One region of the Mesorhizobium sp. B2-4-1 genome, then DNA from elsewhere that is predicted to be linked to it. Evidence: predicted binding sites of a transcription regulator. Region 1 holds the regulator's gene; the other holds the start of a gene.
What was found. The regulator HrcA, encoded in region 1, represses chaperone genes, less so after heat shock. The targets are predictions, from matches to a motif close to GTTAGCACTCNCNNNNNGNGAGTGCTAAC.
Positions count from the first base shown of each region.

Region 2: a site for HrcA is predicted at 2,769-2,797, ahead of FJ949_RS25875 (co-chaperone GroES). Genes of this name have one in related genera too.

Region 1 is NZ_VFVN01000001.1:381,346-386,821, reverse strand. Features, by position in the region: gene FJ949_RS01955 (VOC family protein) at 1-82, opposite strand, end outside; gene rph (ribonuclease PH) at 266-982, opposite strand; gene hrcA (heat-inducible transcriptional repressor HrcA) at 1,214-2,326, shown strand; gene FJ949_RS01935 (hypothetical protein) at 2,364-2,564, shown strand; gene FJ949_RS01930 (sorbosone dehydrogenase family protein) at 2,689-4,059, shown strand; gene FJ949_RS01925 (LysE family translocator) at 4,188-4,805, shown strand; gene cysK (cysteine synthase A) at 4,997-5,476, shown strand, end outside.
Region 2 is NZ_VFVN01000012.1:125,457-130,932, reverse strand. Features, by position in the region: gene FJ949_RS25900 (Hsp20/alpha crystallin family protein) at 198-704, opposite strand; gene FJ949_RS25895 (Hsp20 family protein) at 783-1,265, opposite strand; gene FJ949_RS30460 (hypothetical protein) at 1,292-1,441, shown strand; gene FJ949_RS25890 (DUF982 domain-containing protein) at 1,533-1,850, shown strand; gene FJ949_RS25885 (usg protein) at 1,974-2,252, opposite strand; gene FJ949_RS25880 (hypothetical protein) at 2,277-2,618, opposite strand; gene FJ949_RS25875 (co-chaperone GroES) at 2,947-3,261, shown strand; gene groL (chaperonin GroEL) at 3,319-4,950, shown strand; gene FJ949_RS25865 (hypothetical protein) at 5,024-5,335, shown strand.

The sequences.
Region 1 (5,476 bases):
CGAGGATGTCGGTGTAGAAGGCTTCGGCAGCGGCGAGGTCGGTGACGTAAAGAGCGGATTCAAGAATGGCAGAGGGGATCACGAGGCACCCCCCTCTGGCCTGCCGGCCATCTCCCCCGCAAGGGGGGAGATTGGCAGCGTGAGCGCCGGCTCATGGTATTCTATTCTGATTATTGGCGAAGCTCTAGACAACAGCCGATCTCCCCCCTTGCGGGGGAGATGCCCGGCAGGGCAGAGGGGGGTGCCCAGGCTCCGCATGAATAAACTACGCCACCGCCATCTGCTGCAAACTCACCAGCCTCTGGATGCCTTTCTTGGCCAGGCCCATCAGCTCGGCGAACTGCCCTTCCGAAAAGGGCTCGCCCTCGGCCGTGCCCTGGATCTCGACGATGCCGCCCTTGCCGGTCATGACGAAATTGGCGTCGGTGCCGGCGGAGGAATCCTCGAGATAGTCGAGGTCGATGACCGGCTGGCCGTCATGGATGCCGCAGGAAATCGCCGCGACATGGTCCTTCAGCACCTTGGCGACGCTCACCATCTGCCGCGCTTCCATCCAGCGCAGGCAATCGTAGAGCGCCACCCAGCCGCCGGTGATGGAGGCGGTGCGGGTGCCGCCATCGGCCTGGATGACGTCGCAGTCGACGGTGATCTGCTGCTCGCCCAGCGCCTGCAGGTCGACCACGGCGCGCAGCGAGCGGCCGATCAGCCGCTGGATCTCCAGCGTGCGCCCGCCCTGCTTGCCGGCGGAGGCCTCGCGGCGCATGCGCTCGCCTGTCGAGCGCGGCAGCATGCCGTATTCGGCCGTCACCCAGCCTTTCCCGGAATTGCGCATCCAGCCCGGCACTTTTTCCTCCAGGCTTGCCGTGCACAAGACATGCGTGTCGCCGAACTTCACCAGGCACGAGCCTTCGGCATGTTTGGAGACGCCGCGCTCGAAGGAGATGGCGCGCATTTCGTCGAACTGGCGTTTGGAGGGGCGCATTCGGCCTGCTTTCTTGTCAGCTTTTTTGAATCTTGGCCGGCTTTTAGACGCATGCGGGGCACGGCGTAAAGGAAAATGGACCGGCGGCCGCAAACGCGGCGACACCGGGGCGATCGCGCAACACGACACCGGGGTGATCGCAAGTGCGACACCGGCTGATCGCGCAACGCGACACCGGGTTGCGCGCAGCGCCGCGAAGTCTATATCCTTGAACCGGAGGTTATGGCCGCAATGACCAAGGCAGTCGATCCCGCTTCGCAGTCGCTCGCTCTTCACGCGCCGGCACTTCAGGCGCCCGCACTTCAGGCGCTCGACATGCGTTCGCGCGACATCTTCCGGCGTATCGTCGATTCCTATCTGAGGGACGGCGAGCCCGTGGGATCGCGCAGCCTGTCGCGCATCCTGCCGTCCTCGCTGTCGCCCGCCACCATCCGCAACGTGATGAGCGATCTCGAACATCTCGGCCTGATCTACGCGCCGCACATCTCGGCCGGTCGCCTGCCGACGCAGGCCGGCCTGCGCTTCTTCGTCGACGCCTTCATGGAATTGGGCGACCTCTCCGACGAGGAGCGGCGCAGCATCGAGGCGCAGGTGCGCGCCTCCGGCTCGGGCGCCACGCTGGAACACATGCTGACCGAGGCCAGCCAGATGCTGTCGGGCATGTCGCGCGGCGCCGGCCTGGTGCTGGCCGCCAAGAACGAGGTGGCGCTCAAGCACATCGAGTTCATCCAGCTCGAGCCCACCAAGGCGCTGACCGTGATGGTGTCGCAGAACGGCGACGTCGAGAACCGGGTCATCGATCTGCCGGCCGGCATCACCGTCTCGCAATTGCACGAGGCCTCGAATTTTCTCAACGCCCATATTCGCGGCCGTACGCTGGCCGAGGCGCGGGCGGAGGTCGAGCGTATCAAGGAAGAGACAAGGGCAGCGCTCGACACGCTGTCGCAGGACCTGGTGGAGAAAGGGCTGGCGGTGTGGGCCGGCGCGGAAAGCGGCCTGCCGGCGCGCCTGATCGTGCGCGGCCGCGCCAATCTGCTCGAAAACGTCACCGCCCAGGCCGACATCGAACTCCTGCGCCACCTGTTCGAGGACATGGAGACGCAGGACGGGCTGATCCAGCTGCTCGACCTCGCCGAGGCGGGACCGGGCGTGCGCATCTTCATCGGCTCGGAAAATAAGCTTTTCTCGCTCTCCGGCTCGTCGCTGGTCGTGGCACCCTACCGCGACAAGGACGCCCGCGTCGTCGGCGCGCTCGGCGTCATCGGCCCGACCCGGCTCAACTATGCCCGCATTGTCCCGATGGTCGACTATACGGCGCAGCTGATATCGCGCATGCTGCGCTGAGAGCTGGGATCGATCCAGACGGCCGAGGAGAGAAAAGATGGCGCTGGAATCGTTCAAGGCCCAGATCAGCCTGCTGCTGGAGGAGATGGTCAACCAGCCTGAGGATGTGCGCGAAGTGCAGGAGCAATTGCGCGAGAAGCTGCGCGAAATCCGCGCCATGGGCATGCCGCTGCCGGCCGATCTCGTCGAACTGGAAAAGAACCTCGACGCCGATCTCGATCTCGACGCGGATAGCTGACCCGAATTCCTTCAACTCCCCGTGTCGTCCGGAACGACTGCCGAGCCCGCCCGTTCCCTTGATGCATGTGACTTCGGTCTTGGGACAACGACATGCATGAAGAAGCGAGAAGCTGGAGACTGGGATGATCCGACTTGCCGGCGCCGTGGTAATCGCTGCTGCCTTGCTCTTCGCCGCGACGGCATTGGCCCAGCAGGAAGAGCCGGTGCTGAAGGGCGCGGCCGCATTCGGTGACTGGCGGGCCGATGCGCCGGGCGTGCGCCGGTTGATCAGCCCGCAAGACCAGCCCAGGCCCTATGTCACCAGATCCGCCTCGAACGGCGCCGGTCCGGTGCAAAGGCCGCAAGGCGCCGAGCCGCGGCTGCCGGCGGGCTTTTCGGCGGAACTGATCGCTTCGGGCATCGACAATCCGCGCGTCGTGCGCGTCGCGCCCAATGGCGACCTGTTCGTCGCCGACAGCGAGGCCAACCAGATCCGCGTCTACCGTCTCGGCGAGGGCAGCGCGAAACCTGTCAGGGACGGCATCTTCGCCCGCAATCTCAACCAGCCCTACGGCATCGCCTTCTACCCGCCAGGGGACAACCCGCAATGGGTCTATGTCGCCAACAGCGACAGCATCGTGCGCTTTCCCTACCGCGATGGCGACCTGGAGGCCTCCGGCGAGCCGGAAACCATCGTCCGCGATATTCCGGCCACTCATCACTGGACCCGCGACATCGCCTTCTCGCCGGACGGCAAGACGCTGTATCTCTCGGTCGGCTCCGGCTCGAACGCCGCCCAGGACATGGCAAGGAAACCGCGGGGCGGGCTCGACGCCTGGGCCAGGTCGAAGCCGCTCGGCGCCACCTGGGGCGCGGAGGAAGGCCGCGCCGACGTCAGGGCTTTCGACCCGGACGGTAGGAATGGGCGCATCGTCGCCACCGGCCTGCGCAACTGTTCGGGCATGGCCATCCAGCCGGCGGCGGGCGCGCTGTGGTGCGTGGTCAACGAGCGCGACGCGCTCGGCGACAACGTGCCGTTCGAATATGCGACCGAAGTGAAGGAAGGCGCCTTCTACGGCTGGCCCTGGTACTATATCGGCGACAATGAGGATCCGCGCCACAAGGGCGCGCGTCCCGACCTTGCCGGCAAGGTCACCGTCCCCGACATTCTGATGCAGGCGCATTCGGCGCCGCTCAACATCGCCTTCTACGACGGCAGGAATGTCCGCGCAGGATCCGGTTTTCCGGCCGAATACAGGGGCGACGCCTTCGTCGCCCTGCACGGTTCGTGGAATCGCGGCAACAGGACTGGCTACAAGGTGGTGCGGCTCAAGTTCAAGGACGGCAAGCCGACCGGCGAATATGAGGATTTCATGACCGGCTTCGTCACCTCCGGCGGCGAGGTCTGGGGCCGGCCGGTCGGCGTGGCGGTGGCGAGCGACGGCGCGCTGATCGTCACCGAGGACGGCAACGGCACCATCTGGCGCGTGACCTACGGCGACGGCCGGTCCTGATCCGCTGGGAGGCCTCGAGCACGGGGCATGCCTGGTGCAACCAAATCCGGCTCCAGGCAATTCCCGCCCGCGAAACTCTGTGCGACAAGGCGCCGTCCCAGCAGTTTCGCGGACGCAAGGCTCAATCCATGACCCTCACCGGCTTCCTCGCCTACAGCGCCGCCCTCGGCTTGGCCGCGGCCATTCCCGGCCCCGGCGTCACCGCGCTTGTGGCGCGCGCGCTCGGCTCCGGCTTCCGCTCGTCGCTGGCCATGTCCTTCGGCCTGATGCTCGGCGACCTTCTTTATCTCACCGCCGTGGTGCTTGGGCTTGCCTTTGTCGCGCAGACCTTCGGCCTGGTGTTCCTCGCCGTCAAATGGGCCGGCGTCGCCTATCTCGCCTTCCTCGGCTGGCGCTTCTGGACCGCCGGCATCACGCCCGAGACGGTCGAGGCCAGGAAAGGCAAGGGCGGGCTGGCGTCGAGCTTCCTCGCCGGCCTGACGGTGACGCTCGGCAATCCGAAGACGATGATCTTCTATCTCGCCATCACGCCGACCATCGTCGACCTCAAGACCATCACGCTGGCCGATTACGGCGTCCTCGCCGCACTCACCGTCCTCGTCCTGTTCGTGGTGCTGGTGCCTTATCTGGCGCTGGCGGCCAAGGCGCGCTGGTTCCTGCGCTCGCCGCGCGCCCTGAAGGCGCTGAACCGCACCGCGGCCGGTTTCATGGTCGGCGCGGCGGCGGCGATCGCCGCCCGCCAATAGGGCCATTTTTGCCAAGGCATTCCGCCGGGCCGGCTTTTGCGGGAACGCTTTTCCGAGGCCGAGGCGTTTTAGACACGGGCCCCACTCGGATATTTTCGGGCGACGGTCTATCTTGCGTCCGTGGAAGGCCTATCTTGGCGGCCATCCGTCTGAGATCAGTTCATCCGCCTGACATTCTGGGAGCCAAACCAATGAACAAGTCCGCCGCCTCCGCTCGTGTTCCCGGCCGTGGCCGCATCTACAATTCCATCACCGATACGATCGGCGACACGCCACTGGTGCGGCTCGACAAATTCGCCAAGGAGAAGGGCATCGTTGCCCATCTCCTTGCCAAGCTCGAATTCTTCAACCCGATCGCCTCGGTCAAGGACCGTATTGGCGTGGCGATGATCGAGGCGCTCGAGGCATCGGGCAAGATCGCTCCCGGCAAGACGACGCTGATCGAGCCGACTTCGGGCAATACCGGCATCGCGCTTGCCTTCGCCGCCGCCGCCAAGGGCTACAAGCTGATCCTCACCATGCCCGAAACCATGTCGGTCGAGCGCCGCAAGATGCTGGCGCTGCTCGGCGCCGAACTGGTGCTGACCGAAGGGCCGAAAGGCATGAAGGGCGCCATCGCCAAGGCCGACGAACTGGCGGCCACCATCCCCAACGCCATCATCCCGCAGCAG
Region 2 (5,476 bases), on a different contig from region 1:
ACAATCCGCCCGCCAGAACCATACAAGCCAAGCCAAGTCAAAGCGACCAGGGGGGCGGGCAAGCCGGGCCACCGCACAAAAGACAGACCTGTCGCCGAAAATAATCCAGCCGGCAAAGCAATGGCGTCCGCAGTGTAAGCCGTCAACATCTCGACCTGAACCGGCGGGTGGGTTTGTCCAACCGCCGGCATAGGTGTTCAACTCTTGATTTCGATCCGCTTTGCCTGCGCTTGCGCTTTCGCGGTCTTCGGCAATGTAACCGTCAGGACGCCGTTCCTGAAGCGCGCTTCGACATTGTCTTGCTCTACCTCGACGCCGAGCGGAATGCGGCGCTCGAAACGGCCGTAATAGCGCTCGGAGAACTGGCGCTCCTTGTCCTCGGTCTCGGACCGCTTTTCGCCCTTCAGGGTCAGCACGTCGTCATCGAGCAGGACCTCGATGTCCTTTTCCTCCATGCCGGGCACTTCGGCCGTGACACGGACCTCCTTTCCAGTGTCGGAGATCTCGACGCTTGGCCAGCGTGCGCCGTCGGCGGCAACGGAAGACAAGGACGGCAGCCCCGAACCGAAACCACGGAAAACATCGTCGAAAAGACGGTTGACCTCGCGGTGCAACGACATGAACGGATCACGTTCGCCATCGCGCAAAAGGCTGGGCACCTGTCCGCGTTCCCGGCCAAAAGGAATGAGATCACGTACGCTCATTGTCTTTCTCCTCTTTGCTTGCGTCTCCACCACCGGGCGACCGGCGTCCGGTTGGTGGAAGCCCTGACCCGAATTGCCTCACGCGGCCTGTTTTTCCACTTGCACGGGCTTTGCCGCGGATTTTTCCTTGGCTTTGGCCATGCTGGTGCCGATCTCGATCTTGCGCGGTTTCATCTCTTCGGGAATCTCACGCTGAAGATCGACGGTCAGGAGACCGTTGACGAGGCCGGCGCCGGTCACCTTCACATGGTCGGCAAGTTCGAAGCGTCGCTCAAACGGCCGTCCGGCGATGCCGCGATGCAGGTATTCGCCATTGTCCTCTCCGGCACGCTCGCCGGCGATGACGAGCATGTTGGGTTCATGCACGATGCTCAATTCGTCTTGACCGAAGCCGGCTACCGCCATGGTGATGCGGTAGGCGTCGTCACCGGTCCTGGAGATGTCGTAGGGCGGCCAGTTGTCGACGTTCGCCGTGCGGCTGGCATTCTCCAGCAGGTCGAAAATGCGGTCGAAGCCTATGCTCGACCGATAGAGCGGTGAAAAGTCGAAAGCGGTTCTCATAGCCATATCCTCCTTCGCTGAGCAACATGGGTACGAGGAGTGCCAAGGATGCGGCACTCCTTGACCTGCCGGCCCTTCCGGCGCCGGCGGAATCGATCTGGGAACTGACGGGCGTGGCGTCAAGAGGCCTGATCGAACGTCTCGTCGAGATTCCGGCGGCCCTTGACGCGGCCTGAACGGCTGACCATCTCGATCACGGATGGACGGTCGCCGGTGACGCCATCCGATTGCTTACTCGCAAAAAGACGTCAAAAAACGGAGGAAGTGATGAACGATATTCGGTTTCCCCAGCCGATTACCCTCGAATTGTCGGACGCCCCACGCAAGGTCGCCAGCAGCTTCGAGGCTCTGGAATGCCTGGATCAACAATGGCCGAAATGGGCGCGCGGACCAAGCTGGCGCGCCGCCGGCCGTGCATGCCGTGATGCGCTGGATGGCTGGCGCAGCGGGCGTGCCGCCTACAAGGCCTTCTTGAAGGCGGCCAAGCGAGCCGGCCTGACGAGGGGCCGCTCCGCTTCGCCCCAGCAATTCCGTTCCGCGGCGATGTCAAGGACGGCCCAGCCGATGGCTGTCAGAGCAGGATGACACGAATCCCATCACTCATCCTGCTCGGGAACTCTGATTTTAGGTATGCTCAATCGAGCCTTTGAGCGCGCCGCGTTGCAGGCGACGCGCTTCAGGTTTTTTGATCCGCTCAATGTGATCCGCTCAATGGATGGCAACGATGCCGTCAACGGCGCGCCATTCCGACGGTGTGATTAGACGATGATGTGCGACGCGCACGGAATGCAGCGTGCCGTCCAGTTCGCTTTCCCAATAGCCAAGGAAGCCCTTCAGCTCCGGGAAATCGGGAGCGAGGTCGTATTCCTGCCAGACATAGAGCTGCAGCAGGTTGGGGTAGTCAGGCATATGATAGTGAATCTCGGCCGTGGTCAGGCCGTAGCCATCCATCTGCAGGCGGAATTCTCTGCTGACCGCAGTCACCATATGTTTCTCCTTTCGCTTACGACCTTATGCATTCATCCTGGCGAAGTCGTGCCGGAATTCATCCGGCGTGGACCGCGGCGCCGGCACGTCGATGTCGAGCTTGCACAAGGCCTCCATGATGTGGTCGAAGCAAACCGGCCGCTCGACTCCCGGCGGCAGGCGCAGTTCCGGCATCGACTCCACCGCGCAGGCATCCGAGGCCCAAGACGACAGGATCGCCCGCTTTTCCCAGAGGTCGAGCGCGTCGTCTTCCAATACCTTGTCAGGATGTTTGAAGTGCCTCGCCGGCGAAAGCAGCCGGTCAAGCGAGGTGTCGGGCGTGTCAGTCAGGGAAGGCATGATCGGCGAAAATTTCTGTCGGTCCATCGTTGTCCTCCGTCTGCAAAAACTCCTCGATAGCGTCCAGTTTCCGGCTGTGCTTCGGCAGCACCGGCCAGGATAATCTTGTTGGCTCTTTACCAAAATTCAAGCGGTGAAATCGTCGACCTGGCGAGAATCCCTGCATGATAACAACGCGTTGGCACTCTCATGCGACGAGTGCCAAAATTTTTGCGCGGACCTCTTGAAACCGGAAAATTCCAAAACTAGCTCGATATGCGCGCGCGATGCCTGAACAAGGGTCGCGGCACCTCTTGCCGGGCCGATATTGCCGGTCCGGCACCTCAAAAACTGTTTGTCCTTGAAGGAGAACGACATGACGTTCCGCCCATTGCACGACCGTATCCTGGTCCGCCGCATCGAAGCCGAGGAGAAAACGGCTGGCGGCATTATCATTCCCGACACAGCCAAGGAAAAGCCGCAGGAAGGCGAGGTGATCGCCGCCGGCCCCGGCGCCCGCAACGAAGCCGGGCAGCTACAGCCGCTCGACGTCAGGGTGGGTGATCGCATTCTGTTCGGCAAATGGTCCGGCACCGAGATCAAGCTCGGCGGCCAAGACCTGATTATCATGAAGGAAAGCGATGTGATGGGCGTGATCGAGCAGACCGCGACCGTGAAGAAGGCCGCCTGACGGCTTCTTGCCAGGTTACCAGTCAACGAAAGCTGCCTAAATTGAAGGAGTGATCCAATGGCTGCCAAGGAAGTGAAGTTCCATACCGAAGCCCGCGAGAAGATGCTGCGCGGCGTCGACATTCTGGCCAATGCGGTGAAGGTGACGCTCGGTCCCAAAGGCCGCAACGTCGTTATCGACAAATCCTTCGGCGCGCCGCGCATCACCAAGGATGGTGTGACGGTGGCCAAGGAGATCGAACTGGAAGACAAGTTCGAAAACATGGGCGCGCAGATGGTGCGCGAAGTCGCTTCGAAGACCAACGACATCGCCGGCGACGGCACCACAACCGCGACCGTTCTGGCCCAAGCCATTGTCAAGGAAGGCGCCAAGGCCGTCGCCTCGGGCATGAATCCGATGGATTTGAAACGCGGCATCGACAAGGCCGTGGAAGCGGTCGTCGCCGAACTGAAGGCCAACGCCCGCAAGGTGACGAAAAACGACGAGATCGCCCAGGTCGGCACCATTTCGGCCAATGGCGATCCCGAGATCGGCCGGTTCCTCGCCGAGGCGATGGAGAAGGTCGGCAATGAAGGTGTCATCACGGTGGAGGAGGCCAAGACCGCCGAGACCGAACTGGAGGTGGTCGAAGGCATGCAGTTCGACCGCGGCTATCTCAGCCCGTACTTCATCACCAACCAGGACAAGATGCGCGTCGAGCTCGAAGAGCCCTACGTGCTGATCCACGAGAAGAAACTGTCCAACCTGCAAGCCATGCTCCCCGTCCTCGAGGCGGTCGTGCAGTCGGGCAAGCCGCTGCTGATCATCGCCGAGGATGTCGAGGGCGAGGCGCTCGCCACGCTGGTCGTGAACAAATTGCGCGGCGGCCTGAAGGTCGCGGCAGTCAAGGCGCCCGGCTTCGGCGATCGCCGCAAGGCGATGCTGGAGGATATTGCCATCCTCACCGGCGGCACGGCGATCAGCGAGGATCTCGGCATCAAGCTCGAGAACGTCACGCTGCAGATGCTGGGCCGCGCCAAGAAAGTGGTGGTCGAAAAAGAAAACACCACCATCGTCGACGGCGTTGGCCGCAAGGAAGAGATCCAGGGCCGCATCGCCCAGATCAAAGCGCAGATCGAGGAGACTACCTCCGACTACGACCGCGAGAAACTGCAGGAGCGGCTGGCGAAGCTCGCCGGTGGCGTCGCCGTCATCCGTGTCGGCGGTTCGACGGAAGTCGAGGTGAAGGAGCGCAAGGACCGTGTCGACGACGCGCTGCATGCGACCCGTGCGGCGGTCGAGGAAGGCGTACTCCCGGGCGGCGGCGTCGCGTTGCTCCGGGCCGCCAAGGCGCTCGATGCCTTGCCGATCGACAATGCCGACCAGAGGACCGGTGTCGAGATCGTGCGGCGTGCGATCGAGACCCCGGTGCGCCAGATCGCGGAGAACGCCGGCGCCGAGGGCTCGATCATCGTCGGCAAGCTGCGTGAGAAGAGCGAGTTCGGCTGGGGCTGGAACGCCCAGACCAACGAGTTCGGCGATCTCTACGGCCAAGGCGTTATCGATCCGGCAAAGGTCGTGCGCACCGCGCTTCAGGATGCCGCTTCCGTCGCTGGCCTGCTGGTCACCACCGAGGCGATGGTGGCCGAGAAGCCAAAGAAGGAGGCCGCGACCCCTGCCATGCCCGCCGGCGCGGGCATGGACTTCTAGGACGCCGGGAGGCCGCCCGCTCCCACAAGTGGGAGCGGGCGGCCTCCCGGGGAAAGTTTGGAGAGAGACCACTATGACCGGTATCGGTTCCGTTTCGGCGCCCACGCATCCGGCAAACGAATTTCTCGCCTACGAGGCAGAATGCAGGAGCGTGCTGGGGCCATTGTTGATGCGCGTTCTCGACATGGCCGAGTCCGAAGGCTGGAGCCGCCGTACGGCGGCGTCGACGCTGATGTTCCTGGCCGCGCAGCATGTGTCGGCAGCCTCGGAAGGCTCCGGCGGCTCAACCAGGGATGGAGGACGCGATCATCGGAGCCCCACAGCAAACGATGGACCGATGTCCGGTTGGGAAGAGGACCGACATGATCGTGGGCCAATTGCGTGAATGCCTGAAAACGTTGAGGTGGAAAGCGGCAGACCTCGTCGACGAGCTTGGTTGGCCGCAAGGCCAGGTCGCCGCCTGGCTCGATGGGCGGGCGCGGCCGCCGCTTTCCGTCCTTGCCTGGCTCGAGGCGCTCGCCAAGGC